DNA from 3 places in the Kosakonia pseudosacchari genome. Region 2 is predicted to be linked to each of the others. Evidence: predicted binding sites of a transcription regulator. Region 2 holds the regulator's gene; each other region holds the start of a gene.
What was found. Region 2 encodes sigma-54, which starts transcription at its own class of promoters, with help from an activator protein. Its sites were predicted from a motif close to GTTGGCACANNTTTCGCTNT; they were not measured.
Positions count from the first base shown of each region.

Region 1 (9,877 bases), 510 kb from region 2:
AAACGCGCCATGCTGTTCTCAAACAGGGCAATAATCAGCACGCCAGCGACCAGTTTCACCACGGCGATCGCCAGTGCCAGCAGCAAACCGGCGGCGCTAAAGGTGGTCATCTGCCCCCAGGGCAGAAACACGCCAACAAACAGTTGCAGCACCACTAGCTGTTTTAAGCTGATGCCCCACTTCAGCACGGCAAAACCGCTGCCGCTGTACTCAGACAGCGGCCCTTCCTGCAACTCCTGCTCCGCTTCCGCGAGATCAAACGGCAGTTTGCCCATCTCGATAAAGGTGGCGAACGCGCAGGCGCACAGCGCCAGCAACAGAGGAATGCTGCGCGATAGCGGCCAGTGATAAACGGCATTGGTGATATGGCTAATGTGCGTGGAACCGGCGACCAGCGCCGCCACCCACAGGCCAAGCAGCAAAATCGGCTCGACCAGCACACCGAGCATCGCTTCACGGCTCGCGCCTAGCCCGGTAAACGGGCTGCCGGTATCAAGCCCGGCGATGGCAAAGAAAAAGCGGGCAATGGCGAACAGGTAAATCAGCGTGATCAGATCGCCCAGTTCCGGCAGCGGCGAGGCAATCGTCACCACCGGTAACGCGGTCGCGACGGTCAACATGACGCCCACCATCACAAACGGTGTCAGGCGAAATACCCAGCCCGACGCCGCCGGAGCAATACTTTGCCGTCCCAGCAGTTTCAGCAGATCGCGGTATTCCTGCAGCACGCACGGCCCACGCCGGTTGTGTAAACGCGCACGCGCCACGCGGCTGATGCCGGAAAGCAGCGGCGCTGCGGCAAACAACACCAGCGCCTGGAGTAAAGCAAACAGAAAACTCATCATCAGGCTCCTCGTGAAATCACCACTACCACCAGCACCGCCAGCTCAATCAGCGCCAGCCGGCGAAACAGCACCGGCGCGCTATCACCGTGCCAGCCGGGGACAGGAAGCCGGGGCTCCAGCCATTTGCGCAGCTTCAGCACCGGGGCAAAGGCCGCTTTCACCGGCATGGCGAAACCATGCGCGGTAATCACCATTGATCTTTCGTGATCGTAACCGCACACCCAGGCGCTACCGCGACGGCGGGCAGGCAGGCGATCGCCTTTAAACAACATCATCAGCAGCAACGGCAGCAACGGTGTGGCAATCAGTAACAGCGCAATCATCGGTTGCGACACCACGGTGTTTGCCGTTTGCAGCGGCAACGGTACGGCGGCAAACAGGCGCGGCATCAGCCACGGCGCGGCAACACCGCCAATAACGCAACAAATGGCCAGCGCGGCGACCACGCCAGTCATTAACCAGGGAATGGAACGTGGGTTTTCCGCCTGAGTGCTACGCGGCGCGCCAAGAAAAGTGACGCCATAGACTTTCGCCATGCACATCACCGCCAGCGCGCCGGTAATTGCCAGGCCAACCGCCAGCAGCGGCCCCAGCAATTGCAGCAAGAAATGACCACTGGCGCTTAAACTAAAGAAGGATTGATAAATCACCCACTCACCGGCAAAACCGTTGAGCGGCGGCAGCGCCGCCATCGCCATCAGCCCGACCAGCATTGCCAGCGAGATAACCGGCATCTTTTTACCGATGCCGCCCAGTTTTTCGATATCGCGATGACCGGTGCCAAACCACAGCGTCCCCGCGCCGAGAAACAGCGTGCTTTTAAACAGGCTGTGGTTGAAAAGGTGATACAGGCCGCCGGTCAGCCCCAGCGCCAGAAGAACAGGTTGCTGCAGCGCAAGGCCGGTAACGCCAGCGCCCAGGCCGAGCAGAATAATGCCGATGTTCTCCAGCGTGTGGTATGCCAGCAGGCGCTGGATATTGTGCTCCATCAAGGCATACAGCCCGCCAACAAAGGCAGTCATGATGCCGAATACCAGCAGCGCAACGCCCCACCACAGCGGCGGTTGGCCGCCGAGCAGTGAAAGGCTCAAAATGCCGAACAAGCCGACTTTCATCACCACCGTGGAAAACAGCGCCGCCGCTGGTGCGGGCGCAGTGGCATGCGCCTGCGGCACCCAGGCATGCAGCGGAATAATCCCGGCCAGCAGGCCAAAACCGATCACCCCGAGCAGCCAGATGTCGCTATCGAGCGCGTGGGTGGCGAGCAGTGCAAAATCCAGCGTCTGATAACGCTGCCACAGCAGCCAGCAGGCCACCGCCAGCAGTACCGTACCGAAGCGACCCATGACAAACCACAGCTTGCCGGATTTGCTACAGCCGGTCAGGAATACCGCGCTCAGCGCCATAATTTCCGCCATGATCACCAGTGCGCCGACGTTTGCCGCGCTCACCGCGCACAGCGCCGCAGCCAGCAGCAAGTTCATCAGCAAACCGTTGGCTTTCACTGCTTCATGACGATGCCAGTAAATGGAGAACAGGCTAACGAAACCGCCGCAAACGCCGAGCGTTATCAGCCATACGGCGCTGAGCGGTGTGACCAGAATGTGATACTGAATCAGCGGTATCATGCCGCTCACCGTAACGGTGTCTGTTAACGCCATCACGCCACAGGCCGCTGCCATTGCGCAGCCGATAGCGCCGCCAAGCCCGGCAAACAGACCGCTTAACGCTTTGAACGGCATAAACAGATAGGCCAACATGGCGGCGCAAGTAAGCACCGCGACAGCAGCGCTTAACAAAGAGAGGATAGTCATTTCGCGCTCCGGTTTAGCTGCGTATACAGCGATAAATCGCCGTAATCTGTGTTGAGGGTTTGCTCGCGTTTGCGACGGCTGGCTCTGGCGATATCCCGGTTATTAACCAGATGCAGTGCCTTGGTCGGGCACATCCGCACACAGGCTGGGCCTTCTGCATCGAAGTGGCAGAGATCGCACTTCACCGCAATGGCCCGCACACCGGGCACCCAGTCCAGCAACGTGCTGACTCGCGCGGGTGCAGGCGGCGCGGCGGGCGCTTTGGGCGAGTTAACATTGGCGGGAATATCCAGCGGGCGGCTACCGGAAAACTCAATCGCGCCGAAAGGACACGCAATCGCGCACAGCTTGCAGCTGACGCACAAGCTTTCATTTAACTGCACCGCGCCATCAACGCGGTTGATCGCATTCACCGGACAAACGCCCGCACAGGGGGCGTCTTCACAGTGGTGGCACTGTTGCGGCGCGGACTCTTTTTCGCTACGCATCACGCGCAGCCGAGGCATCGCCTGCAGGCCATGCGCACGGTGCGTTTCGGCGCAGGCAGCCTCGCAGGTATGGCACCCAATACATAACGCCGAATCGGCAATTACAAAACGGTTCACCAGCAAATCCTCAGGTGATTCACCCTGGTTACGGGCGGTCATTTATGACGAAACGTGTCGCGCGATGTGTCACTTCGACACATGTCGACACCCAAACTCAGGCCAGCGCAGGCGCGTGTGCGTGGCTGGCAAGCGTGGTGAGATTGACCGGCGTATCCGCTTCCATTGCGGCATACAGGTTGTCGTAAACGGCGGCGATTTTGCCGAGATAATGCTCCAGCACTTTTTCGCGATCGCGCACGCTGAACGCGCCATCGACCTTGCCATCGCTGGAGAGCTGCGCTGTGGCAATCACGCGCCGCTCATCGCTCTCTTTATTGGCAATCGCATATTCAATGGTGTGACCGTTAAAGCCGCCGGTCAGGGTGATATAAACGGTGAAGTGTTCAAACAGCACAAAGCAGAGTTGCTGTTCCGGCGCGCAGCCGATGGCGTGATGCAACCGCGCTTTGGAGAGCGTAACGCCCTGAACTAACGCGTTACAGTAGCTACGCCACTCTTCCTGCAGGCGGTGATGCCGCCCGGCAATGTAATCTGCCTTTTCGCTAATTTCCCAAATGGTCATGTCTGCTTACCCGGTTAATGAAAAACAACGGCGGTAAAGCATCATCCATGCCAAATTTTAACTTATTGATTTTTAAAAATATAAAAACCAAACACTCCCCCTTTCGACGTGTCATCTCGACATTGTCGACATCGTCACCGTGTCAAAATGCGTAATGGCACTCTTATTGCATTAAGGGCGCAAAGTCATCAGGAGGCGTTATGCACGAAATCACCCTCTGCCAGCGTGCGCTGGAAATTATTGAACAACAGGCGTCAGCAAACGGCGCGCGTCGGGTCACCGGCGTGTGGCTGAAAGTCGGCGCATTTTCTTGTGTAGAAACGGAAGCTTTAACGTTTTGTTTTGATCTGGTTTGCCGTGGCAGCCTGGCGGAAGGTTGTACACTGCACATCGAACAACAACAGGCGGAATGCTGGTGCGAGTCCTGCCAACAGTATGTGACGTTACTTACCCAGCGAGTGCGCCGCTGCCCGCAGTGCCACAGCGACCAGTTGCAGATTGTCGCCGATGACGGCATGCAAATTCAGCGACTGGAAATTGAGGAGTAAACAATGTGTACAACATGTGGTTGTCAGGACGGTAACCTTTATATTGAGGGGGATGAACATAATCCGCACTCGGCGTTTCGCGGTGCGCCGTTCTCCCCTGCAGCCCGCCCGGCGCTGAAAATCACCGGTATCAAAACCGACGATTTTCGTCCTACGCAACTGGCACACGGCGACCTGCATTATGGTCACGGTGAAGCCGGTACCCACGCTCCCGGCATGAGCCAGCGCCGGATGGTGGAAGTGGAGATCGACGTACTGGAGAAAAATAACCAAATCGCCGCCCGTAACCGCGCCCGCTTCGCCGCTTCGCAACACCTGGTGCTGAACCTGGTTTCCAGCCCCGGTTCCGGCAAAACCACCCTGCTTACCGAGACCCTCAAACGCCTGAAAACGCGCGTTCCTTGCGCGGTGATCGAAGGCGATCAGCAAACGGTTAACGATGCCGCGCGCATTCGCGCCACCGGCACCCCGGCGATTCAGGTCAACACCGGTAAAGGCTGCCATCTTGATGCGCAGATGATTGCCGACGCCGCACCGCGCCTGGCGCTGGAAAATCGCGGCATCCTGTTTATCGAAAACGTTGGCAATCTGGTGTGTCCGGCGGGTTTCGACCTTGGCGAGCGTCATAAAGTGGCGGTGCTGTCGGTAACAGAAGGTGAAGACAAGCCGCTGAAATATCCGCATATGTTCGCCGCCGCCTCGCTAATGCTGCTCAATAAAGTGGATTTGCTGCCCTACCTCGACTTTAACGTCGAGCAGTGCATCGCCTATGCCCGTGAAGTGAACCCGACCATTGAAATCATGTTGATTTCCGCCACCAAAGGCGACGGGATGGATGCCTGGCTTGACTGGCTGGAGACGCAACGATGTGTATAGGCGTACCGGGGCAAATTTGCGCCATTGATGGCCTGCAAGCCAAAGTGGATGTCAGCGGCATTCAGCGCGATGTCGATTTAACGCTGGTCGGCAGCACGGACGAAAACGGACAGTCGCGCCTCGGCCAGTGGGTGCTGGTGCATGTCGGCTTCGCCATGAGCGTGATTAACGAAGAAGAGGCGCTGGATACGCTGGCGGCGCTGCAAAACATGTTCGATGTCGAACCCGATGTCGGCGCGCTGCTTTACGGCGAGGAGAAATAATGCGTTTTGTCGACGAATACCGCGCCCCGGAACAGGTGATGCAACTGATTGATCACCTGCGTGAACGGGCTGCACACCTCTCTTACACCGCCGCGCGCCCGTTGCGCATTATGGAGGTGTGCGGCGGACACACGCACGCTATTTTCAAGTTTGGCCTCGACCAGTTACTGCCGGAAAATATTGAGTTTATTCATGGCCCCGGTTGCCCGGTCTGCGTATTACCGATGGGGCGAATTGATACCTGCGTGGAGATAGCCCAGCACCCGGAGGTGATTTTCTGCACCTTTGGCGACGCCATTCGCGTGCCGGGGAAAAACGGCTCGCTGTTGCAAGCGAAAGCGCGCGGCGCGGATGTGCGGATTGTCTATTCGCCAATGGATGCGCTGGCGCTGGCGGAAAAAAATCCGCAGCGCAAAGTGGTGTTCTTCGGTCTGGGGTTCGAAACCACCATGCCCGCCACCGCCATTACGTTGCAGCAGGCAAAAGCCCGTAACCTGGATAACTTCTGGTTTTTCTGCCAGCACATCACGTTGATTCCCACGCTGCGTAGCCTGCTGGAGCAGCCGGACAACGGCATCGACGCGTTTCTCGCACCGGGCCATGTCAGCATGGTGATCGGCACCGACGCCTATACTTTCATCGCCGATACTTATCAGCGCCCGCTGGTGGTCGCCGGGTTTGAACCGCTCGATCTATTGCAGGGCGTAGTGATGCTGGTTGAGCAGAAAATCGCCGCCCATAGCAAGGTGGAAAACCAGTATCGCCGTGTGGTGCCGGACGAAGGCAACCGGCTGGCCCAGGCCGCTATCGCCGAGGTGTTTACCGTACGCGGCAACAGCGAGTGGCGTGGCCTGGGCATGATTGGCGAATCCGGTGTGCATCTGACTGACGCGTATCAGCGCTTTGACGCCGAAGCCCATTTTCACCCGGTCGAACAGCAAGTGTATGACGATCCGCGCGCCCGCTGCGGTGACGTGCTGACTGGCCGCTGTAAACCGCACCAGTGCCCGCTGTTCGGTAACACCTGTAACCCGCAAAGCGCGTTCGGCGCACTGATGGTGTCATCAGAAGGTGCCTGCGCGGCCTGGTATCAATACCGTGCTCAGGAGTGTGAAGCATGAATGAAGTACAGATGGCGCACGGCAGCGGCGGCCAGGCTATGCAACAGCTTATCAGCCAGCTTTTTATGGACGCGTTCGCCAACCCCTGGCTTGCAGAACAGGAAGATCAGGCGCGTATCCATCTGGCCGAGCTTACGGCAGGTGGCGATCGGCTGGCGTTTTCCACCGACAGCTACGTTATCGATCCGCTATTCTTTCCCGGCGGCAATATCGGCAAGCTGGCGGTATGCGGCACGGCAAACGACATTGCCGTGAGCGGCGCAACACCACGCTTTCTCTCCTGCGGCTTTATCCTTGAAGAGGGATTGCCAATAGCCACCCTGAAAACGCTTGTCGAGAGCATGGCCGATACCGCCCGCAGCGCCGGTATCGCGATTGTCACCGGCGATACCAAAGTGGTGCAGCGCGGCGCAGCCGATAAGGTGTTTATCAATACCGCCGGCATTGGCGCGATCCCGGCCTCTATTCACTGGGCAGCAGCATCGCTGCAACCCGGCGATGTGCTGCTGGCAAGCGGCACCCTGGGCGATCACGGCGCAACCATCCTTAACCTGCGTGAAGGCTTAGGGCTGGATGGCGAGCTGACCAGCGATTGCGCGGTGCTGACGCCGTTGATTAGCCAACTGCGCGAGCTTCCCGGCGTAAAAGCCCTGCGCGACGCCACGCGCGGCGGCGTTAACGCGGTGGTACATGAGTTTGCTGCCGCCTGCGGTTACGGCATTGAGTTAAATGAACGAGATTTACCGGTAAAACCGGCGGTACGCGGGGTTTGCGAACTGCTGGGGCTGGATGCACTGAATTTTGCCAACGAAGGCAAACTGGTGATTGCCGTTCAGCGCGAAGCCGCAGAGCAGGCGCTGGCACAATTACGCGCTCACCCGTTAGGGCGCGACGCCGCCATAATTGGCGAAGTGGTCGACCGCAAAGGCGTTCGTCTGACAGGCCTTTATGGAGTGAAGCGCCTGCTGGATTTGCCCCATGCCGAGCCCTTACCACGGATTTGTTAACTTTTTATTTTTATTACTTTTTACACACCTTCAGCGTGTGTTCCTGGAAAAGCAAAATGTCGTATACACCGATGAGCGATCTCGGGCAACAAGGATTGTTTGATATAACACGGATGTTATTACAGCAACCCGATATGGCCGCGCTTTGTGAAACGTTAACCCGGTTGACCCGCCAGGCGGGTCTCGCCGATAACGCCGCGATTGTGCTGTGGCATGCCGACAGCCACCTCGCCAGCCGTTACGCCGTGCAAGGTCCCGACAACAGTGCCCGATATAACGACCAGGCGCTGCTGGCAGGCGGCCCGGTGCGGCATATCCTCTCTCACCCGCAGGCGCTGCGCTGCACCGCGCAACTCTTTAGCGAGACCTGGCCCGCCATTGCCGAAAGCCGGATCTACCCGGCATTCGCGCATTACAGCTTGCTGCCGCTCGCTGCTGAAGGGCAGATATTTGGCGGCTGCGAATTTTTTCGCACCAGCGACAGGCCATGGAGTGACAAAGAGACCGAGCGCCTGCATACGCTGACGCAAATCGTCGCCGTTGTCGCCGAGCAGTTGCAAAGCCGCGAGCACCCCACGCCAGACTACGAACTCTTGTGCCAGGAGCGCGACGATTTTCGCATTCTGGTGGCCATCACCAATGCGGTGCTCTCCCGGCTGCATATGGATGAACTGGTCAGCGAAGTGGCGAAAGAGATCCACTACTACTTCGGCATTGACGCCATCAGTCTGGTGCTGCGCGGCAGCCGCAAGGGCAAACTGACCATCTACTCGACGCATTATCTGGATGAAGCCGACCCCGCCCATGAAACGCAGGAAGTCGACGAACAGGGAACGCTGACCGAGCGGGTATTTAACAGCCAGGAGATGCTGCTGATTAATCTGCATGAGCGTGACAAACTCGCGCCCTACGAGCGGATGCTGTTTGAAACCTGGGGCAACAACATTCAGACCCTGTGCCTGCTGCCGCTGATGTCGGGGAAAAATCTGCTGGGCGTGCTGAAACTGGCGCAGTGCCAGAAAGAGGTGTTTACCCCGGCGAACCTGAAACTGCTGCGCCAGATTGCCGAACGTATCGCCATTGCCGTGGATAATGCGCTGGCCTACCAGGAGATCCACCGTCTGAAAGAGCGACTGGTGGATGAGAACCTCGCGCTTACCGAACAACTTAATAATGTCGACAGCGAGTTTGGCGAGATTATCGGGCGCAGCGATGCGATGTTCCGCGTGCTCAAGCAGGTTGAGATGGTGGCGCAGAGCAACAGCACGGTGCTGATCCTGGGCGAAACCGGCACCGGCAAAGAGCTTATCGCGCGCGCTATTCATAACCTTAGCGACCGCAACAGCCGCCGGATGGTGAAGATGAACTGCGCGGCGATGCCCGCCGGGCTGCTGGAAAGCGATCTGTTTGGTCACGAGCGCGGCGCGTTTACCGGTGCCAGCGCGCAGCGCATCGGGCGTTTTGAACTGGCGGATAAAAGCTCGCTGTTTCTTGATGAAGTGGGCGATATGCCGCTTGAGCTGCAACCCAAGCTGCTGCGCGTGTTGCAGGAGCAGGAGTTTGAGCGTCTTGGCAGCAATAAACTGATTCAGACCGATGTCAGGCTTATCGCCGCCACCAACCGGGATCTCAAACAGATGGTCGCCGATCGGGAATTTCGCAGCGATCTCTACTACCGCCTGAATGTCTTTCCTATCCACCTGCCGCCGCTGCGCGAGCGCCCGGAAGACATTCCGCTGCTGGTGAAAGCCTTCACCTTTAAAATCGCGCGCAAAATGGGGCGCAATATCGACAGCATCCCGGCGGAAACCTTGCGCGTGCTGAGTGCGATGGAGTGGCCCGGGAATGTGCGTGAGCTGGAGAACGTGATCGAGCGTGCGGTGCTGCTCACGCGCGGCAACGTGCTGCAACTCTCAATGGCGGAAATCGCCGTGCCGTCCCTCGCGCCTGAAACGCCCGCCGAAGTGGCGCGCGAAGGGGAAGATGAGTATCACCTGATTGTGCGCGTGCTGCGGGAAACCAACGGCGTAGTCGCCGGGCCAAAAGGCGCGGCGCAGCGGCTGGGGCTCAAACGCACCACGCTGCTCTCCAGAATGAAACGATTAGGTATTGATAAAGAGGCGTTATAGCCGCAGACCCGACGGGCGTTCGCACGTCGGGCATTTCATTTCACATCATTAAAATCCCACAACCCCATCCGGCAAACGCGTAAACAGCCTTCTTCCCTTGCCTT
Region 1 covers NZ_CP063425.1:3,844,583-3,854,459, forward strand. Annotated here, with positions in the region: gene IP581_RS18170 (respiratory chain complex I subunit 1 family protein) at 1-842, opposite strand, end outside; gene hycC (formate hydrogenlyase subunit 3) at 845-2,659, opposite strand; gene IP581_RS18180 (4Fe-4S dicluster domain-containing protein) at 2,656-3,264, opposite strand; gene hycA (formate hydrogenlyase regulator HycA) at 3,362-3,829, opposite strand; gene hypA (hydrogenase maturation nickel metallochaperone HypA) at 4,030-4,377, shown strand; gene hypB (hydrogenase nickel incorporation protein HypB) at 4,381-5,253, shown strand; gene IP581_RS18200 (HypC/HybG/HupF family hydrogenase formation chaperone) at 5,244-5,516, shown strand; gene hypD (hydrogenase formation protein HypD) at 5,516-6,637, shown strand; gene hypE (hydrogenase expression/formation protein HypE) at 6,634-7,644, shown strand; gene flhA (formate hydrogenlyase transcriptional activator FlhA) at 7,701-9,773, shown strand.
Region 1: hycA (formate hydrogenlyase regulator HycA) is a predicted target of sigma-54. The motif match lies at 3,865-3,884, and genes of this name have one in related genera.

Region 2 (9,877 bases):
AAAGTGATCGAGACCGACGAGAAAGTCTTCCGTCACAACGTCTCTTTAACCTACGAACAATGGCTGGATTATCCGGACGGCCGCAAAGCCTGTTTCGAGATCCGCAAAGTGCCTTATTACGATCGCGTGGGTAAACGCCACGGACTGATGGGCTTTGGTCGCGATATCACTGAGCGTAAACGCTACCAGGACGCGCTTGAGCGCGCCAGCCGGGATAAGACTACCTTTATTTCCACTATCAGCCACGAACTGCGTACGCCGCTGAATGGCATTGTTGGGTTAAGCCGGATCCTGTTGGACACCGATTTAACGCAAGAGCAGGAAAAATACCTGAAGACAATCCATGTCTCCGCCGTAACGCTCGGCAATATTTTCAACGATATTATCGACATGGATAAAATGGAGCGGCGCAAAGTTCAGTTGGATAACCAACCGCTTGATTTCACCAGCTTCCTGGCCGATCTGGAAAACCTCTCCGCCCTGCAGGCGCACCAGAAAGGGTTGCGCTTTGTCCTTGAGCCCACGTTGCCGCTGCCGCATCAGGTGATTACGGACGGTACGCGTTTGCGCCAGATCCTGTGGAACCTTATCAGTAACGCCGTCAAATTTACCCGTGAAGGGCAGGTGGAGGTGCGCGTGCGTTACGACGAAGGCGATATGCTGCACTTTGAAGTGCAGGATTCCGGGATCGGTATTCCGCGCGATGAGCAGGATAAAATTTTCGCCATGTATTACCAGGTGAAAGACAGCCACGGCGGTAAACCGGCGACGGGCACCGGCATTGGCCTGGCCGTTTCACGCCGTCTGGCGAAGAACATGGGCGGTGACATTACCGTCAGCAGTGAGCCGGGGGCGGGTTCGATATTTACGCTGACCATCCACGCACCGGCGGTGGCGGAAGAAGTTGAAGACGCGTTTGAAGATGATGATATGCCGCTTCCGGCGTTACATGTGCTGCTGGTAGAAGATATCGAGCTGAACGTGATTGTCGCACGTTCGGTGCTGGAAAAACTGGGCAGCAGCGTGGATGTCGCCATGACCGGCACTGCCGCGCTGGAGATGTTCACGCCGGGTGAATACGATTTGGTGTTGCTGGACATTCAGTTGCCGGATATGACCGGGCTGGATATTTCACGGGAGTTGACCCGCCGTTACGCGCGTGAGGAGTTACCGCCGCTGGTGGCGCTTACCGCCAACGTGCTGAAAGACAAACAGGAATACCTCGATGCGGGCATGGATGATGTATTAAGCAAACCGCTGGCAGTCCCGGCATTAACTGCCATGATTAAAAAGTTCTGGGATGCGAGTGAAAGTGAGGAGGAACCGGTGACAACCATGGACAACAGTAAAGTACAAACGCTGCTTGATACCGCCATGCTTGAGCAATATATCGAGCTGGTCGGGCCGAAATTAATTACCGACGGGCTGGATGTGTTTGAAAAAATGATGCCGGGCTATTTGAGCGTGCTTGAGTCAAACCTGACCGCGCGCGACCAAAAAGGGATTGTGGAAGAGGGCCATAAAATTAAAGGCGCTGCGGGTTCTGTCGGGCTGCGTCATTTGCAACAGCTTGGTCAGCAGATTCAGTCTCCCGATCTGCCTGCGTGGTGGGATAACGTCGGTGACTGGGTGGAAGAGATGAAGCAGGAGTGGCGCAACGATGTGGCGGTGTTAAAAGCCTGGGTAGCGGACGCTGGAAAAAAATGACCCCGGATTAACCGGGGTGCGCGAATACTGCGCCAACACCAGGGAAATCGTGGCTGCGCCGTAATTGAGTTGTTTTTTTGCAAGGGCGTAGCCTGAAAAAATTCGACCACACGCACATAAGATAGCAAATCTTAAATGATTTGTTACATCAATCAGTGAAATGTGTGAAGCAAGGCTCCCTTATCAAAATTTTTAATTATCGTCAGTATGTTAGTACGTTGCATAAAGGATGAGCAAAATGAAAAAAGTCGGCGTGATTCTCAGCGGCGCAGGCGTGTATGACGGCTCGGAGATTCATGAAGCGGTGATTACGCTGTTAGCCATTGCCCGTCATGGTGCGCAGGCGGTCTGTTTCGCCCCCGATAAATGGCAAAGCGATGTGGTTAATCACGTCACGGGCGAAACGCTGGCTGAGCGACGTAATGTACTGATTGAAGCCGCCCGTATTGCCCGTGGCAATGTCCAGCCGTTATCGCAGGCATCTGCAAACGATCTGGATGCGCTGATTGTACCGGGTGGTTTTGGCGCGGCGAAAAACCTCAGTAACTTTGCCAGCCTCGGCAGTGAATGCACCGTTGACAGCAGTCTTAAAACGCTGGCGCTGGAGATGCATGAGGCAGGAAAACCGCTCGGTTTTATGTGCATCGCACCGGCGATGTTGCCGAAAATTTTCGATTTTCCACTACGCCTGACGATCGGCACGGATATTGATACCGCAGAAGTGCTGGAAGAGATGGGGGCCGAGCATGTGCCTTGTCCGGTCGACGATATTGTTGTCGACGAAGAACACAAAGTAGTAACGACGCCTGCATATATGCTGGCGGAGGACATCGCGCAGGCTGCTTCCGGTATCGAAAAGCTGGTAGCGCGCGTGCTGGTGCTGGCCGAATGAGGAAATGGTTTCGCGGTCCGCTGAAAGCCACCTTCAAGCGTATTGCTCTGCGGGTGTTATGCGTACTGGCGCTCTTCTGGGGGGGCGGCATTGTGCTGTTCAGTTTCCTGCCGGTTCCTTTTTCCGCTGTGATGGTGGAACGCCAGTTGGGTGCGTGGTTTAGCGGCGACTTTGGCTATGTCGCGCATTCCGACTGGGTCGGTATGGATGATATTTCGCCGTGGATGGCGCTGGCCGTGGTGGCCGCTGAAGATCAGCGTTTTCCTGAACACTGGGGGCTGGATTTTAGCGCCATTGAGAAAGCGCTCTCACATAACGAGCGGCATGAGAACCGTATTCGCGGTGCCTCGACGATCTCACAACAGACGGTGAAAAACCTGCTGCTATGGGATGGAAAAAGCTGGGTGCGCAAAGGGCTGGAAGCAGGGCTGACGCTAGGGATGGAAGCCGTGTGGACCAAGCGGCGGATCCTGACCGTGTACCTGAATATCGCAGAGTTCGGGGACGGCATATTTGGTGTCGAGGAGGCCTCGCAGCGCTATTTTCATAAACCGGCGAGCCGCTTAACCATGTCAGAAGCGGCGCTACTGGCCGCCGTATTGCCAAATCCGATTCGTTTTCAGGCCGCCGCGCCCTCTGGCTATGTACGCAGCCGTCAGGCATGGATCCTGCGGCAGATGCGGCAACTGGGTGGGGAAGCGTTCTTAGCGCGCAACAAGTTGTACTAAATTAATCTTCATCAAACCCGGCGTTAAACAGTGCAATCACCGCTGCCAGCGCTTCTTCTTCCTGCGGGCCGCTGGCCTCCACTTCAATTTGCCGACCTTTTGCAGAATCCAGCATCAGCAGCGCAATCACGCTGCTGGCTTCTGCTTCGGTGCCTTCATCATTGCGCAGCAGCACTTCCGCATCGAAGCCCTGTACCAGTTCAAACAGTTTCATGGCCGGGCGTGCATGCATCCCCAGCTTATTGGTGATCTCAACGGTTTGTTTTACGGTCATGTTTTGCGTTTTTCCAGCGTACGGTGACGGGATTGAACGTTCTTACCGCGCGAGCGGAAATAATCCGCCAGTTGTTCGGCGACATAGACGGAGCGATGTTTACCACCGGTACAACCGATGGCCACGGTCAGGTAACTACGGTTGTTGGTCTCCAGCATCGGTAGCCACAACTCGAGATAACTACGCGTCTGGTAGATAAAATTGTGCACTTCCGTATGTCTGTCGAGGAACGCCGCAACGGGTTTGTCGAGGCCGGTCATCGGGCGCAATTTAGGATCCCAGTGCGGGTTCGGCAGGAAGCGAACGTCAAAGACGTAATCCGCATCGATAGGAATACCATGTTTGAAACCGAAGGATTCAAACACCATGGTCAGTTCACGTTCGCGCTTACCTAACAGGCGCGTACGCAGCATTTCTGCCAGCTCATGCACCGACATTTCCGACGTATCGACAATCAGATCCGCACGTGAACGCAGCGGCTCCAGCAAGTTGCTCTCTTCGTCAATCGCGCTTTCAAGCGACAGATTTTTACTGGAAAGTGGATGCAGGCGACGCGTATCGCTGTAACGGCGGATGAGCGTGTTGCGATCGGCATCGAGAAACAATAACTGCGGTGAAAAGGCATCCGGCAGATTGCTCATCGCCTGTTCAAAAATTTCCGGTGACTCCGGCATATTTCGCACATCGATACTGACAGCAGCGGAAGTCTGGCGCTCGGCAAGCGTCTGCGCCAGCTCCGGCAGTAGTACGACCGGCAGGTTGTCGACGCAATAAAAACCCATATCTTCCAGGGCGCGCAGAGCGACGGATTTCCCTGAACCCGAACGACCACTGACGATCATCAGGACCATGAACCATTTCTCCTCAGTACAACTGATAAAAAGGTTTCCTTCCCGTTACGCATCGTCGCTTTCACCTTCCGTCTGCGTGATGATTTGATATAGCTCTTCATCACTTTGCGCGCTGCGCAGGCGCCGGCAGATAGTCTTGTCCGCCAGCCTTTTGGCGACCAGCGAGAGCGTATGCAGATGCGTTTTGGTTTGATCCGCTGGCACCAACAGGGCAAACAGCAGATCGACAGGCTGATTATCGATAGCGTCGAAGGCAATGGGCGTTTCGAGTTGCACAAAAACGCCAACGGCGCGAAGCGTGTCTTCTTCAAGCTTACCGTGAGGAATGGCGATACCGTTTCCAATGCCGGTGCTGCCCATTTTCTCGCGCGTAAGAATCGCTTCAAAGACGACTTGTGGCGGTAAGCCTAACTGTTTTGCCGCCAGTTCACTGATGATTTCCAGAGCACGTTTTTTACTCTGGCAGTGAACGCCGCTACGGGTACATTCCTGGTTAAGGACATTGCTCAATTGAAGAGCGGAATCGTTATTCATCATAATTTCACCTGAGCGGCGCCAGAGCCAGCCACCCTACCGGGTTGCGGTAGGGTGCAACGCGCCAGACGGACGCTCGGACAATTAGTGCTGTTTCAGTTTATCTTTATGCTTCGTGAGCTGCCGCGCCAGTTTATCGATCAAACCGTCGATAGCAGCGTACATATCCTGCCCTTCCGCACTGGCATGCAACTCGCCGCCATTGACATGGAGCGTCGCATCCGAGGTGTGAGTCACTTTCTCCACTTTCAACACAATATAGACCTGATTAATCCTTTCGAAATACTGTTCAAGCTTGGCGAATTTATTGGTCACAAATTCACGCAGAGCATCAGTGATCTCGACGTTTTGTCCTGTGATGTTAAGCTGCATAGTGTCTTCCTTATCGGTTGGGTCAAACCAGCTGTTTACGCTGATTCGACGGCGGAATGGATAAAGATTCTCGATACTTCGCAACGGTACGCCGCGCCACCATGATTCCTTGATCGGAAAGCAGGGTCGTCAGCTTACTGTCGCTCAGCGGTTTTGCAGGGTTTTCTGCGGCGATCAATTTCTTCACCAGCGCGCGAATAGCGGTAGAGGAGGCTTCGCCACCACCTTCGGTATTTACATGGCTGGAGAAGAAATACTTCAGCTCGAAAATGCCGCGAGGACTGTGCAGGTACTTCTGGGTCGTTACACGAGAAATCGTCGACTCGTGCATCTCGACGGCCTGGGCGATATCGGCCAGCACCATCGGTTTCATAAATTCTTCGCCTTGTTCAAAAAAGGCTTGCTGCTGCTCCACAATGCAGCGGCTAACGCGCAACAGCGTGTCGTTGCGGCTCTCGAGGCTTTTGATCAACCACTTCGCTTCCTGCAAATTACTGCGGATGAACTGATTATCGGCATCGTTACGAGCGCCGCCGCCCATTGCGGCATAATGCTGGTTGATTTGCAGACGTGGAATGCTGTCGGAGTTCAGCTCCACCGTCCAGCGGCCGTTATGTTTGCGCACCAGAACATCCGGAATCACATATTCCGGTTCGCTGGTCTGGATCGACTGACCAGGGCGCGGATCCAGAGACTGGATCAGATTTACCGCCTCTTTCAGTACTTCTTCTTTCAGACGCGTCACGCGCATCAGAGTGCGGAAATCGTGATTGGCGAGCAGATCCAGGTGATCGCTAATGATAAGCCGGGCTTCTTCACACCACGGTGTCTCTTTGGCGAACTGCGAGAGCTGGATCAGCAGGCAATCGCGCAGATCTCGTGCGGCAACACCAACGGGATCGAAGCGTTGAATGCGTTTTAGCACTGCCTCGACTTCATCAAGCCCTACGTCGTCATTGCCCATGCTTTCCAGCACTTCTTCCAGCGAAACGGTGAGATAGCCTGTTTCGTCAACGGCATCGACAATCGACGTTGCGATAGCACGATCGGTGTCAGAGAAGGGCGTCAACCCTACCTGCCACATCAGATAATCCTGTAGTGACTGCGTGGTTTCGCCCTGATAGATAGGCAATTCATCGTCAATGTAGTCGTGGCTGCTGCCGGAAGGGGTGCCAGCGGTGTAAATTTCATCCCAGCTGGCATCCAGCGGCAACTCATCCGGCATCTCTTTTTGCTCAAGAGCGTCAACGGTATCCAGACCGTCATTTTCCTGAACCTGCTGGCTATCGACTTCCTCGTGAAGGTCAGTTTGTTCCAGCAATGGATTACTCTCCAGCGCTTGCTGAAGTTCCTGCTGAAGTTCCAACGTGGACAACTGCAGCAGACGGATGGCCTGTTGCAGTTGTGGCGTCATGGCTAGCTGTTGGCTAAGCCTTAGTTGCAAACCTTGCTTCATATTCAGAGCAGCACTCTCCGACAAAAAACGTCAATAAACCCTACCCTATCAGAGTCTGAAGTCTTCCCCAAGATACACGCGCTTAACGTGTTCGTCTTCAAGGATTTGCTGCGGTGTTCCATGCGCAATGAGATGCCCCTGACTGACGATATAAGCACGCTCACACACTGCCAGCGTTTCACGAACGTTATGGTCAGTAATCAGCACGCCGAGGCCGCTGTCACGCAGGTGCTCAATGATACGTTTGATATCAATAACGGAGATCGGGTCGACGCCGGCAAACGGTTCATCCAGCAGGATAAATTTCGGGTTCGCCGCCAGCGCGCGGGCGATTTCCACACGGCGACGTTCACCACCGGAGAGCGATTGGCCCATGTTGTCGCGCAGATGTTCGATGTGAAACTCTTCCATCAGCTCATTGGCGCGATCTTCGCGTTGCTCTGTGGTCAGGTCATCACGGATTTGCAGGACGGCCATCAAGTTATCGTAGACGCTCAGGCGGCGAAAAATCGAGGCTTCTTGCGGAAGGTAACCAATACCGCGGCGCGCACGCGCATGCAACGGCAGCAGGCTGATATCTTCGTCATCAATAATGATGTTGCCGGCGTCACGCGACACAATACCCACCACCATATAAAAGGTGGTGGTTTTCCCTGCGCCGTTAGGGCCAAGCAGGCCGACGATTTCGCCAGAGTTGACGGTCAGACTGACATCCTCAACTACGCGACGGCCTTTATAAGCCTTGGCGAGATTCTTTGCAGTTAATGTTGCCATAACGAATTAGTTACTCTTTTTTTGCGCTGGAGCCGGGGTTTGTTTGTTGCTCTTATCCTGCAACTGCGACGGAACCAGAACGGTGGTCACGCGTTTGCCTTTTTCGCTGAACGCCTGCATTTTCTGCTCTTTCACCAGATAAGTGATTTTGTCACCGGTGATATTGCTATCCAGCTGTTCCAGATAGGCGTTACCAGTCAGCACAACGAAATCTTTTTCCAGTTCGTAATGCATCTGCGAGGAGTGGCCCTTAACGGGTTTGCCATTGTCCTGCATTTGGTAAAACGTCGCCGGGTTGCCGTAACCGTCAATGATCTCTTTACCTTGCTGACCACCCGGACGGGTAACGACGACTTTGTCGGCATTAATTTTAATTGTTCCCTGGGTTACCACGACGTTGCCAGTGAAGGTCACGACATTACCCTGCATATCCAGCGACTGCTGATCGGAGTCGATATGGATAGGCTGATCGGTATCCCCGGTCACGGCGAGCGCCGGAAGCGCGGCGGCCAAAAGCGTGGTGGCCAATACAAGATTAAGGCTGCGTTTGTTTGTTTTGAATTTCATAGAAGCTTCTAACCTTTTCAATCAGCTCGGCGTTTTTGCTGCGTAAGTTGCCGCGCATTTTCAGGCCGGTGGAATTAAATGTTGTACCGTACAACGTGACCTGATCATTCGAGGTAACATCCTGCGTTACCAGGTTAATCTGGGCGTTATCCGTGGTGATTTTTCGCAGCTGGGCGTCCGCCGTCAGCGCATTAACTTCAACATGTCCATAAAGATAAAGCATTTTGTCATCGGTCAGCTTTGCTTTGTCTGACTTTATCGACCAGGTTGGAACCTTATTCTCGTCGAACGTTGTCAATACTGGCTGCGCGAACCAACTCACACCTTCAGCAGAAAAGTATTCCACGTTCTGCGCGATAAGACGGTAGTTAAGCGCCCCTTCCGGGCTATAAACCACCGTATCCGTATGTTGGCTTTTGTAAGTCGGGTCGGCAGTATTGGTGGCGACCGGATCCGGCTCATCCTGAGCCGTCAGGTTGATCCCTATCAGGATCAGTGCGGCCAGCGCCAGCAGAATGATGACCCAACGTCTGGTTTTACTCATATCGATTGCCCTTTGGCCACATCCAGCTTGCCTTGCGCCAGCAACAACAAATCACAGACTTCACGAACTGCGCCTCGGCCGCCATTAATGCGCGTAACGTAATCCACGCGCGAAAGTAGCAGCGGATGAGCATCGGCAACGGCAACGCTCAAACCAATTTCCGCCATTACTGGCCAGTCGATCAAATCATCACCCACATAAGCAACCTGCTCAGGGGTAAGCGCCAGTTTTGCCAGCAGCTCGCGGTAAGCGAGCAGTTTATCCGACTGACCTTGATACAAGTGCTTAATCTTTAGCGTTTCGCAGCGATCTTCCACTAGTTTAGCTTTTCGCCCGGTAATGATGGCAACCTCGATATCGGAAGTGAGCGCGCAGCGGATCCCGTAGCCATCGCGTACATTAAATGCTTTCAGCTCTTCTCCGTTGTTGCCCATATAGATGAGCCCATCAGATAACACGCCGTCCACATCCAGAATCAACAAGCGTATTTTTTCCGCTTTCGCCATAACTTGCGTGCTTACCGGCCCATAACAGGTTGCAAGCGACGCGCCAGCATTACTCATTCTTATGTCCTTCTTTACACTACGCCAGCGCGCAGTAAATCGTGCATATGTAACACACCGAGCAACTGGTCGCCATCGGCCACCAACACGGAGGTAATGTGCCGGGATTGCATCAGATTCAGCGCATCCACTGCCAGCGTATTGGGACGTACCCGAACACCGCCGGGCGTCATGACGTCGGCAATGCCCATGCTGCGGACATCGCCGCCCATATCGAACACGCGGCGTAAGTCGCCGTCGGTAAAGATGCCTTCAATTTTCATCAAATCATCGCAGATAACCGTCATACCCAGGTTTTTACGCGTGATTTCAAGCAGTGCATCGCGCAGGCTGGCGTTTTTGCTGACATGGGGGATTTCGTCACCGGTGTGCATGATGTCATTGACGCGCAGTAACAGTTTGCGACCCAGCGCGCCGCCGGGATGCGATAAGGCGAAATCTTCCGCCGTAAAACCGCGCGCTTTCAGCAACGCAACTGCCAGCGCATCACCCATCACCAGCGCCGCCGTGGTGCTGGACGTTGGCGCCAGACCCAGTGGACAGGCTTCTTTCGGCACCTTCACGCATAAATGAATATCTGCGGCACGCGCCATGCTGCTTTCGGGCCGGCTGGTC
Region 2 covers NZ_CP063425.1:4,354,406-4,364,282, reverse strand. Annotated here, with positions in the region: gene arcB (aerobic respiration two-component sensor histidine kinase ArcB) at 1-1,707, shown strand, start outside; gene elbB (isoprenoid biosynthesis glyoxalase ElbB) at 1,946-2,599, shown strand; gene mtgA (monofunctional biosynthetic peptidoglycan transglycosylase) at 2,596-3,327, shown strand; gene npr (PTS phosphocarrier protein NPr) at 3,329-3,601, opposite strand; gene rapZ (RNase adapter RapZ) at 3,598-4,452, opposite strand; gene ptsN (PTS IIA-like nitrogen regulatory protein PtsN) at 4,498-4,989, opposite strand; gene hpf (ribosome hibernation promoting factor) at 5,071-5,358, opposite strand; gene rpoN (RNA polymerase factor sigma-54) at 5,381-6,814, opposite strand; gene lptB (LPS export ABC transporter ATP-binding protein) at 6,863-7,588, opposite strand; gene lptA (lipopolysaccharide ABC transporter substrate-binding protein LptA) at 7,595-8,155, opposite strand; gene lptC (LPS export ABC transporter periplasmic protein LptC) at 8,124-8,699, opposite strand; gene kdsC (3-deoxy-manno-octulosonate-8-phosphatase KdsC) at 8,696-9,262, opposite strand; gene kdsD (arabinose-5-phosphate isomerase KdsD) at 9,277-9,877, opposite strand, start outside.

Region 3 (9,877 bases), 1.5 Mb from region 2:
GGTTGGCCCGATTCAGGCCATCAACGACTTCAATCGCCGCCAGCACGCCAAGCATACCGTCGTAACGCCCGGCATCGCGTACGGTATCAAGATGCGAACCGAGCAGCAGCGCCTGCGCCCCCGCATCGATACCCTCGTAACGGCCAAAAATATTGCCGACCGCATCCTGCCAGGTACGCATCCCCGCCTGCTGCATCCACCCGGCGACCAGCGCATTTGCCTGCAAATGCTCGGGCGAGAGATACACCCGGGTGAGCTGGCCCGGCGTTTCGCTGATTTGCGCCAGCGCATCACAACGCTGCATAACCCGGCTGGCGGCTTGCGCGGCATCGAAAGGTGTCATCATTAACTGACTCCTTCGTAAATGTCCCATGCCGCCTGCATGCCTGCTCCCTGAACGGTGCGAAAACCCAGTCGGTTCAACACCGCTTCCAGCGCCGTCAGCGTTTGCAGGACACAATCTTTGCGCGCGTTATAACCCATGGTGCCGATGCGCCAGATCTTACCCTGCAGTGGACCGAACGAGGTGCCGATTTCAATATGGAAATCATCCAGCAGACGTTTACGCACCTCTTCGCCATGTACTTCCCGCGGGATTTGCACGCCGAGGACGTTGTTCATCTTGTGCTGAATATCGCCAAACACCGCCAGCCCCATCCCCTGGATACCTGCCAGCATTGCACGCCCGTGCAGTTCGTGGCGCGCAATCAGCTTATCCATGCCCTCTTCGAGCATAATGCGCGCGCATTCGCGGGCGGCGAACAGCATGCTGGTCGCTTCCGTATGATGGTTCAGACGTTCCGGCCCCCAGTAATCCATCACCATGCCGAGATCAAAATAGTTGGAGTAGATCATCTCCTCCGCGCCGTCCTGATGCGCCTCGGTGCGAATGCCTTGTTCTACACATTTGCGCGCCCGCACTGCAGCTTCCATGCGCGGGCTGAGAGTGATGGGCGAACTACCGGACGGGCCGCCAAGGCACTTCTGCAACCCGGCGGAAACGGCATCTAATCCCCATGCATCGGTTTCTAACGGGTTGCCGCCGAGCGAGGCGGTGGCATCGGTATAAAACAGCACATCATGGCGGCGGCAAATTTCACCTAATTGATCCAGCGGTTGCAGCATGGTGGTCGAAGTATCGCCGTGTACCGTTAACAGCAGGCGCGGCTTGATGCGAACGATGGCGTCTTCAATCTGATCCGGGCTAAACACCTCGCCCCACGGCACCTCAATGGTGTGGACTTCAGCGCGGCAGCGGCGGGCAATTTCACACAGCAGATGACCAAAACGGCCAAACACCGGCACCAGCACCTTATCACCAGGACGTATGGCGGAAACGAGGATCGCCTCGATACCCGCGCGCGAGGTGCCATCCACCAGCATCGTCCAGCGGTTTTCAGTGCGAAACACCTCGCGGTAGAGTGCCATCACTTCATTCATGTAGCCGGTCATTACCGGATCGTATTGCCCTACCAACTGGCTCGCCATTGCCCGCAGCACACGCGGGTCGGCGTTGATTGGCCCCGGCCCCATCAACAGGCGCGAAGGCGGATTAATTTGCGGGAACTGCTGGAAATCAAACATGGGCGCGTCCTTTAGTCTGCGACAGCCTAAGATATGAAACAAAAGATTCTTTGAATTAATTTCTGCAACTAATGTGCCACAGGCAAAAAAACGACACCAGCGCTGAGTAATCGCTATTTCACGCACAAAACCAAAAGAAAACGGCGCGCTGAACGCCCCGTCATAACCCATCAGGATGGTGCAAAAGCACCGTTATGGTGCATTAACGGTGCTCAAGTTCGTCCAGCTCGTCATACAGGGAGGCGATGTGGTGAATACGCTGGCGCCCTTCGCTCAGCGCGGTGTGCAGCACGGCATTGGAGAGCAAATTAACCAGGCTCATGGCGCTGCTGTAGCTGTCGAATGCGGAGACGCTCTCCAGCGGCAAACCAATGTGCCAGCGGCACAGCGGTTTAATGCTGGCCGCCTGCGGCTCACTGATCGCCAGTAACGGAATGCCCTGCTGATGCAGCGCGTCGAGCAGCGGGCGCACCACGCGCGGGCGGCGGCGAAAGGCCACCACCACCACCATATCCTGCGGTGTGATATCAACCACTTCTTCCGCCAGCGTCTGCCCCGGCTGCGGCATCAATAGCACCTGGCCACGGCTTTGCAGCAGTTGCTGGCGCAGATGTAGCGCCACCGGCGCGCTGTTACGCAGACCTAAAATAAAAACCCGCTTCGCCGTGGTGAGGGCGGTGACGATGTCGGCGAATTGCCCGGCATCCAGCGTATTGACCCACAGCGTCAGGTTCGCCATCTCCTGCTTGTAATGGCGTGCCAGCAGGGTGTTGCCCTGCACCGCGTCGCGGTTTTCGGTCAGCGGCATACCGCTCTGGCGCAGCGTGCGCAGTTCATCGCGCATCTCTTTGAAACGATCGTAGCCCAGCCGTTTAAACAAGCGGCTGACGGTCGCTTTCGATACCCCGCTCAGGCGCGCCAGTTCGGCGCTGTTGTAGCTCACCAGATCGTCGAAATGATCGATAATAAACGATGCAACCCGTTGTTCCTGTGGGGAAAGCTCGCCAAAGCTCGCCCGTAAACGCTCATCCAGCTGCTGCATAGCTTCTCCTGCAACTTTTGTTTCAGGCTAAGCTGACACAGTGAAACGCCTGTCGTCAATCTGGAACAGCTCTTGCTTAGTGTTCTGCACTTACCCGCAGAAAACAGGAAGCGTGACGATGCAAAGTAATATGGCCCCCTCCGGCATGGCGGTAACGCCGCACCACCTCGCCAGCGAATCGGCGTTATCGGTGTTGCGCCACGGCGGCGACGCGATTGAGGCGATGGTGGCCGCAGCGGCAACCATTGCGGTGGCCTACCCGCACATGAACGGCATCGGCGGCGACGGCTTCTGGTTGATTGTGCCGCCAGAGGGCGAACCGCTCGCCATTGACGCCAGCGGTGCGGCCGGGCAACACGCAACATGCGAGTTTTACGCAGGTCATGTGAATATTCCCCATCGCGGTACACTTGCCGCGCTGACCGTACCCGGCACGCTCAGCGGCTGGGATGAGGCGCTGAAGGTCTCCGCCGCGCTCGGCGGCGGGCAACTTCCGCTCTCACGGTTACTGGCCGATGCCATTCGCTACGCCGCCGACGGCATTCCCGTCACCCAGTCGCAGGCCAGCGCTACGCAAAGTAAATATGCGGAACTGGTGGATATCCCCGGTTTTGCAGACACCTTTTTGCCGCACGGCACCGCCCCGCTGGCAGGCAGCCGCTTTTGTCAGCCGAAACTTGCCCGCACGCTGACCCAGCTTGCCACCGAAGGGCTGGAGAGCTTTTACCGTGGCTCGCTGGCGCAGGTGATCGCCCGCGAAATGCAGGCGTTAGGTTTGCCCGTGACCGCCCAGGATCTGGCGAACCATCGCGCCCAGCGCCGCGTACCGTTGAAGCTCAGCCATAGCCAGGGCGACATTTTCAATATGACGCCGCCAACGCAGGGGCTGGTATCGCTGGCTATCCTCGGCATTACCGATCATCTGGAGATGGCGCAGGCCAGCGAAGTGCAGACCATTCACCGCATTGTGGAAGCAACCAAAAAAGCCTTCGGTCTGCGCGATCGCTACATCACCGACCCGCGCCACGTCACGCTGCCGGTACAGAGCCTGCTGGAACAAGCGCCGCTGGAGCAACTGGCGGCCAGCATTGATGAGCAGCGCGCCGCGCCCTGGGGCCAGGGGAAAGGGCCGGGTGATACGGTGTGGATGGGGGTTATCGATAAAAACGGGCTGGCGGTGTCGTTTATCCAGAGCATTTATCACGAATTTGGCAGCGGCGTAGTGCTGCCGGAAAGCGGCGTGCTGCTGCAAAACCGTGGCGCGGCCTTTAGTCTCGATCCGGCGCATCTGCTGGCGCTGATGCCCGGTAAACAGCCGTTCCACACCTTAAACCCCGCTGCCGCGCGGCTGAAAGATGGGCGCACGCTGGTTTACGGCACCATGGGTGGCGACGGTCAACCGCAAACACAGGCCGCCATTTTTACCCGCCATGTGCTGCAGGGTATGCCATTGCAGGAGGCGGTTTGCGCCCCACGCTGGTTGCTGGGCCGCACATGGGGGCAGCTATCCGATAGCCTGAAACTGGAAGGACGCTTTAGCGAAGAGACATTCCAGGCGCTGCGGGCGTTGGGGCATGAGGTTGAGTGGTTGCCGGGAATGAGCGAAGCGACCGGTCACGCAGGGGCGATTGTGCGCCATACCAGCGGCATGCTGGAAGGGGCTTACGATCCGCGCAGTAACGGCAGCGCGGCGGGATTTTAAGGGGCAATGATGAATACCACATTTGACTGGCCGACCTATATCCGGCTGATGGAACAGCTGCTTAATGTGCCGCTGGATGACGCACGCCGCGCCGAGCTGGAAATTCAGCTCGCCAGAATCGCAGCGATGGCGCAACCGCTGATGGCCTTTACACTGCCGCACCGCCAGGAAGGCGCAGGAGAGTATCGGTTATGAATTTATCGATTGCTGATATTCAGCGCGGTCTGCGGGAAAAAACCTTTAGCGACAGCAAACTGGCTCACCGCCAGCAAGGCGCAGGAGAGTATCGGTTATGAATTTATCAATTGCTGATATTCAGCGCGGTCTGCAGGAAAAAGCGTTTAGCGCCAGCGAACTGGCGCAGCAGACGCTGGCGTACATTGAGCGCGACAATCCGGGCATCAATGCCTTTACCGACATCACCGCTATGCGCATGCTGGCTGAGGCCGCGCAAATCGACCGGCAAATCGCGAAGGGCGAAGCAGTGCCCGCGCTGGCAGGCGTGCCATATGGGGTGAAAAACCTGTTTGATATCGAAGGTGTCACCACGCTTGCCGGGGCGAAACTATTCAGCCAGCAACCGCCCGCAACGGCCGATGCTTTTGCGCTTCGCCAGTTGACGTGCGCGGGCGCGATGCTCGCTGGCGCGCTGAATATGGATGCCTACGCTTATGGTTTTACCACCGAAAATAGCCACTACGGCGCAACGCACAACCCGCGCGATCCGCAGCGTATTGCAGGCGGTTCGTCCGGCGGTTCAGCGGCGGCTGTCGCCGCAGGGATGGTCAATTTTTCGCTGGGCAGCGATACCAATGGATCGATTCGCGTGCCCGCTTCGCTGTGCGGTATTAACGGGCTGAAACCGACATTTGGCCGCCTGTCGCGCAGCGGTAGCCATCCGTTTGTCGCCAGTCTCGATCATATCGGCCCGCTGGCGCGTAGCGTTGAGGATTTGACCCAGGTGTATGACGCGTTGCAAGGTCACGATCCGGACGATCGCTGGCAATCCGATCGCGCCAGTGATGCCGCGTTGCCGCAGTTGTATGGGGAAAGCAGGCTGCGCTGCGCCGTGCTGGAGGGGTATTTCACCACCTGGTGCGATGATGATGCGCGTCAGGCCGTGACCCATGTGGCGCGAGCGCTGGGCGCAGACAATGCGATAACGCTGCCGGAAGCGGAACTGGCGCGAACGGCGGCGTTTTTGCTGTCGGCGGCGGAAGGCGGCAACCACTATTTACCCGCCCTGCGTACCGATGCTGATACGTTTGAACCCAACTCACGCGAACGCCTGCTGGCAGGCGCGATGACGCCCTCGGCCTGGTACACCCAGGCACAGCGTTTCCGTGCCTGGTTTCGCGACAAAACGCTGCCGCTATTCAATGACGTTGATCTGCTGTTAGCCCCGGCAACGCCCTGCTGTGCCACGCTGATTGGCGCACAAACCATGCATATCAATGGTGTCGATTTGCCGGTGAAAGCGAGCATGGGGATGCTGACGCAGCCCATCTCCTTTCTTGGCTTGCCCGTGGTGACCGTGGCGCTGAAAACCGCCAGCGGTTTACCGATAGGCGTACAGATTATTGGCGCGCCCTGGCAGGAAGCGCGCTGTTTACAGGCCGCCTGGCGGCTGGAGCAGGCCGGTCTTCTTTTCCCACAGGATGCAGCATGAACCGAGATAATGTTGATCGCCCGGCGATCCTCAATGAAGTGACCACCGCGTTTTACCGCTATGAGCAGGCGCTTATCAGCAACGATATTGATGTGCTGGACGAGCTGTTCTGGGATGACGCGCGTACGGTGCGTTACGGCGCCACCGAAAACCTGTATGGCATTGCCGCGATCCGCGATTTTCGCAACGCTCGCCCTTCGGCCGGGCTTGAGCGCGTGCTACGCAATACCACCATCACCACCTTCGGCGATGATATGGCGGTGGCGAGCACCGAGTTTACGCGGGAAAACAGCGAGAAAATTGGCCGCCAGATGCAGACCTGGGTGAAGTTCCCGTGGGGCTGGCGCATTGTGGCGGCGCATGTGAGTGTGATGGGGTAACAAAAACCCTCTCCGGTAAAGGAGAGGGCGAACATTAACCTTCGTGCAGCCCGCATTCGCGTTTCAGGCCAAAGAAGCGGGTCTCTTCTTCTGCCATGCCAGGCTCCCATTTGCGGGTGGTGTGCGTGTCGCCCACGGAAAGGTAGCCCTGATCCCACAGCGGATGGTAGTTCAGCCCGTGTTTTTGCAGGTACTGGTAAACCGTGCGGTTATCCCAGTCGATGATCGGCAGCACTTTGAACACGCCGCGCTGGATAGCCAGCACTGGCAGCGTGGCGCGGCTACCGGATTGCTCGCGGCGCAGCCCGGCAAACCAGGTTTTCGCGTTCAGTTCGCCCAGCGCACGGTTCATCGGCTCAACTTTGTTGATGTGGTTGTATTTTTCAATCCCCTCAACGCCCTGCTCCCACAGCTTGCCGTAGCGGGCTTCCTGCCATGCCGGGCTTTGTTCGGCGCGGTAGATTTTCAGGTTCAGCTTGAGCTTGTCCGTTAGCTCGTCGATAAACTGATAGGTTTCCGGGAACAGATAACCAGTATCGGTAAGGATCACCGGGATATCCGGGCGCACCTGGTTTACCAGGTGCAGGCTCACCGCCGCCTGAATACCAAAGCTTGAGGAGAGCACATATTCCCCCGGTAGATTTTCCAGCGCCCAGGCGACACGCTCTTCAGCACTGAGTTTCTCAAGCTGCGCGTTGGTTTCAGAAAGCTGCAGTATGCGGTCTACTTTGGGCAGCTCGTTTAGCGCGTTCAGATCGAGTACGGACATATTGACCTCTCTTATCACCTTTTCCTCCCCGAGCGGGGAGGAAGGATTCAGGCGTTATTCCCAGAAATCCCGCGCCGGATCGAGCACCGGGCGAATAATTCCCGCACGGATGGTGAAGTCGCCAAAACCTTCGCCCTCTTCCCGCTCGTGCGCCCAGCGTGCTACCAGCTCGTCGATAGCGCCAAGGATTTCGGCTTCAGTAATGTTTTCACGGTACATGCGCGGAATTCGTGTACCACTGCGATTACCACCGATATGCAAGTTATAGCGTCCTGGCGCTTTGCCGACCAGGCCGATTTCCGCCAGCATCGCACGACCGCAGCCGTTCGGGCAGCCGGTCACACGCAGTACAATGTGATCGTCGCCGACGCCATGTTTTTCCATTACCGCTTCGACTTTATCGACAAACGAAGGCAGGAAACGCTCGGCTTCCGCCATCGCCAGCGGGCAGGTCGGGAACGACACGCAGGCCATGGAGTTTTCACGCTGCGGCTTTACCGCGTCCATCAAACCGTGGCTACGCGCCAGTTTTTCGATCTTCGCTTTCTGGCTTTCCGGCACACCGGCGATGATCAGGTTCTGGTTAGCCGTAATGCGGAACTCGCCTTTGTGGATTTTGGCAATTTCCAGCAGGCCGGTTTTCAGCGGCCGTCCCGGATAATCCAGAATACGACCGTTTTCAATAAACAGCGTCAGGTGCCATTTGTTGTCGATACCTTTCACCCAACCGATGCGATCGCCACGGCCGGTAAATTCGTACGGGCGAATCGGTTCAAACTTGATCCCGGCGCGGCGTTCCACTTCCGCTTTGAACGTCTCAACGCCAACGCGCTCAAGGGTGTATTTGGTTTTGGCGTTTTTACGATCGGTACGGTTGCCCCAGTCGCGCTGGGTGGTGACCACCGCTTCGGCGACGGCCAGCGTGTGTTCCAGCGGCAGATAACCGAATTCGCTCGCCGTGCGGGCGTAGGTTTTCTTGTTGCCATGCTCGATAGACAGACCGCCGCCCACCAGCAGGTTAAAGCCCACCAGCTTGCCGTTTTCCGCAATCGCCACGAAGTTCATGTCGTTGGCGTGCAGATCGATATCGTTCTGAGGCGGAATAACCACCGTGGTTTTGAACTTACGCGGCAAATAAGTCTGGCCTAAGATTGGCTCTTCATCGGTGGTCGCCACTTTTTCCTGATCGAGCCAGATCTCGGCATAAGCGCGCGTGCGCGGCAGCAGATGTTCAGAGATCTTTTTCGCCCATTCGTAAGCTTCAGCGTGCAGTTCAGATTCGTACGGATTCGAGGTACAGAGCACGTTACGGTTCATGTCGTTGGCGGTCGCCAGCGCGTCCAGCCCAACGGCGTGCAGCATCTGGTGCGCCGGTTTCACATTTTTTTTCAGAATGCCGTGAAACTGGAAGGTCTGACGGTTGGTCAGGCGGATGCTGCCGTAGATCGTGTTGTCATGGGCGAATTGATCAATCGCCTGCCACTGCCTGGTGGTGATGACGCCCCCCGGCAGACGGCAACGCAGCATCATCGCGTGGCGCGGTTCCAGCTTCTGCTCGGCACGCTCGGCGCGGATATCGCGATCGTCTTGCTGATACATGCCGTGAAAACGGATCAGCAGAAAGTTGTCGCCGTTGAAGCCGCCGGTCAGACCGTCATGTAGATCTTCAGCAATCGTACCGCGCAGGTAGTTGCTTTCGCGTTTCATACGTTCGGCGTCGGTCAGTTTGCCTTCGACCACCAGTGGGCCTGGGTGTTTTTCGCTCATTAGTAGACATCTCGCTGATAACGGCGCTCAACGCGCAGCTCACTTAAAAATTCATCCGCCGCTTCGGTGTCCATGCCACCAAATTCGGCAATCACATCCAGTAAAGCCTGCTCAACGTCTTTCGCCATGCGATTGGCGTCGCCGCAGACATAAATGTGCGCGCCGTCGTTGATCCAGCGCCACAGCTCCGCGCCCTGTTCGCGCAGTTTGTCTTGTACGTAAATTTTTTCTTTTTGATCGCGGGACCAGGCCAAATCAATACGATTAAGCACGCCCTCTTTTACATAGCGCTGCCATTCAACCTGGTAGAGGAAATCTTCGGTAAAGTGCGGGTTGCCAAAGAACAGCCAGTTTTTACCTGGCGCTTCATCGGCGGCGCGCTGCTGCATAAAGGCGCGGAACGGCGCGATACCGGTGCCCGGCCCAATCATGATCACCGGTGTTTCCGGGTTGGCGGGAAGGCGGAAATTATCGTTATGCTCAATAAACACCCGAACTTCGCCCTCTTCTTCTACGCGATCGGCGAGGAAGCTGGAGGCACCGCCCGCGCGGGCGCGGCCTTCGACGTCATAACGCACCACGCCGACGGTGATATGCACTTCGCTCTCTACTTCCGCCTGCGAAGAGGCAATGGAGTAAAGGCGCGGCGTCAGCGGGCGCAGCAGGCCAATCAGCGCGTCCGCATCCAGCTGCGCCGGAGAGAAACGCACCATGTCGACAATCGGTGTGGTCGCGGCGTAGTGCTGCAACTGTGCTTTGTCGCCAACCAGCGGCAGCAATGATTCGCTGCGCGTCAGGGTGGCGTAATTTTCCACGATATTGGCGGTGTTAACCGTCAATTCGAAATGCCACTGCAACGCTTGTGCGAGCGGCAGGGTTTTGCCATCGACCGTGACGGGCTCATCGCCTTTCAGCCACAGCAGTTCAACCAGCTCTTTAACCAGTGCCGGATCGTTCTGATACC
Region 3 covers NZ_CP063425.1:977,782-987,658, reverse strand. Annotated here, with positions in the region: gene hpxK (allantoate amidohydrolase) at 1-346, opposite strand, end outside; gene IP581_RS04520 (pyridoxal-phosphate-dependent aminotransferase family protein) at 346-1,584, opposite strand; gene IP581_RS04515 (MurR/RpiR family transcriptional regulator) at 1,787-2,626, opposite strand; gene IP581_RS04510 (gamma-glutamyltransferase family protein) at 2,745-4,328, shown strand; gene hpxX (oxalurate catabolism protein HpxX) at 4,338-4,523, shown strand; gene IP581_RS04500 (AtzE family amidohydrolase) at 4,621-5,997, shown strand; gene hpxZ (oxalurate catabolism protein HpxZ) at 5,994-6,377, shown strand; gene cysH (phosphoadenosine phosphosulfate reductase) at 6,412-7,146, opposite strand; gene cysI (assimilatory sulfite reductase (NADPH) hemoprotein subunit) at 7,201-8,913, opposite strand; gene cysJ (NADPH-dependent assimilatory sulfite reductase flavoprotein subunit) at 8,913-9,877, opposite strand, start outside.
Region 3: IP581_RS04510 (gamma-glutamyltransferase family protein) is a predicted target of sigma-54. The motif match lies at 2,686-2,705, and genes of this name have one in related genera.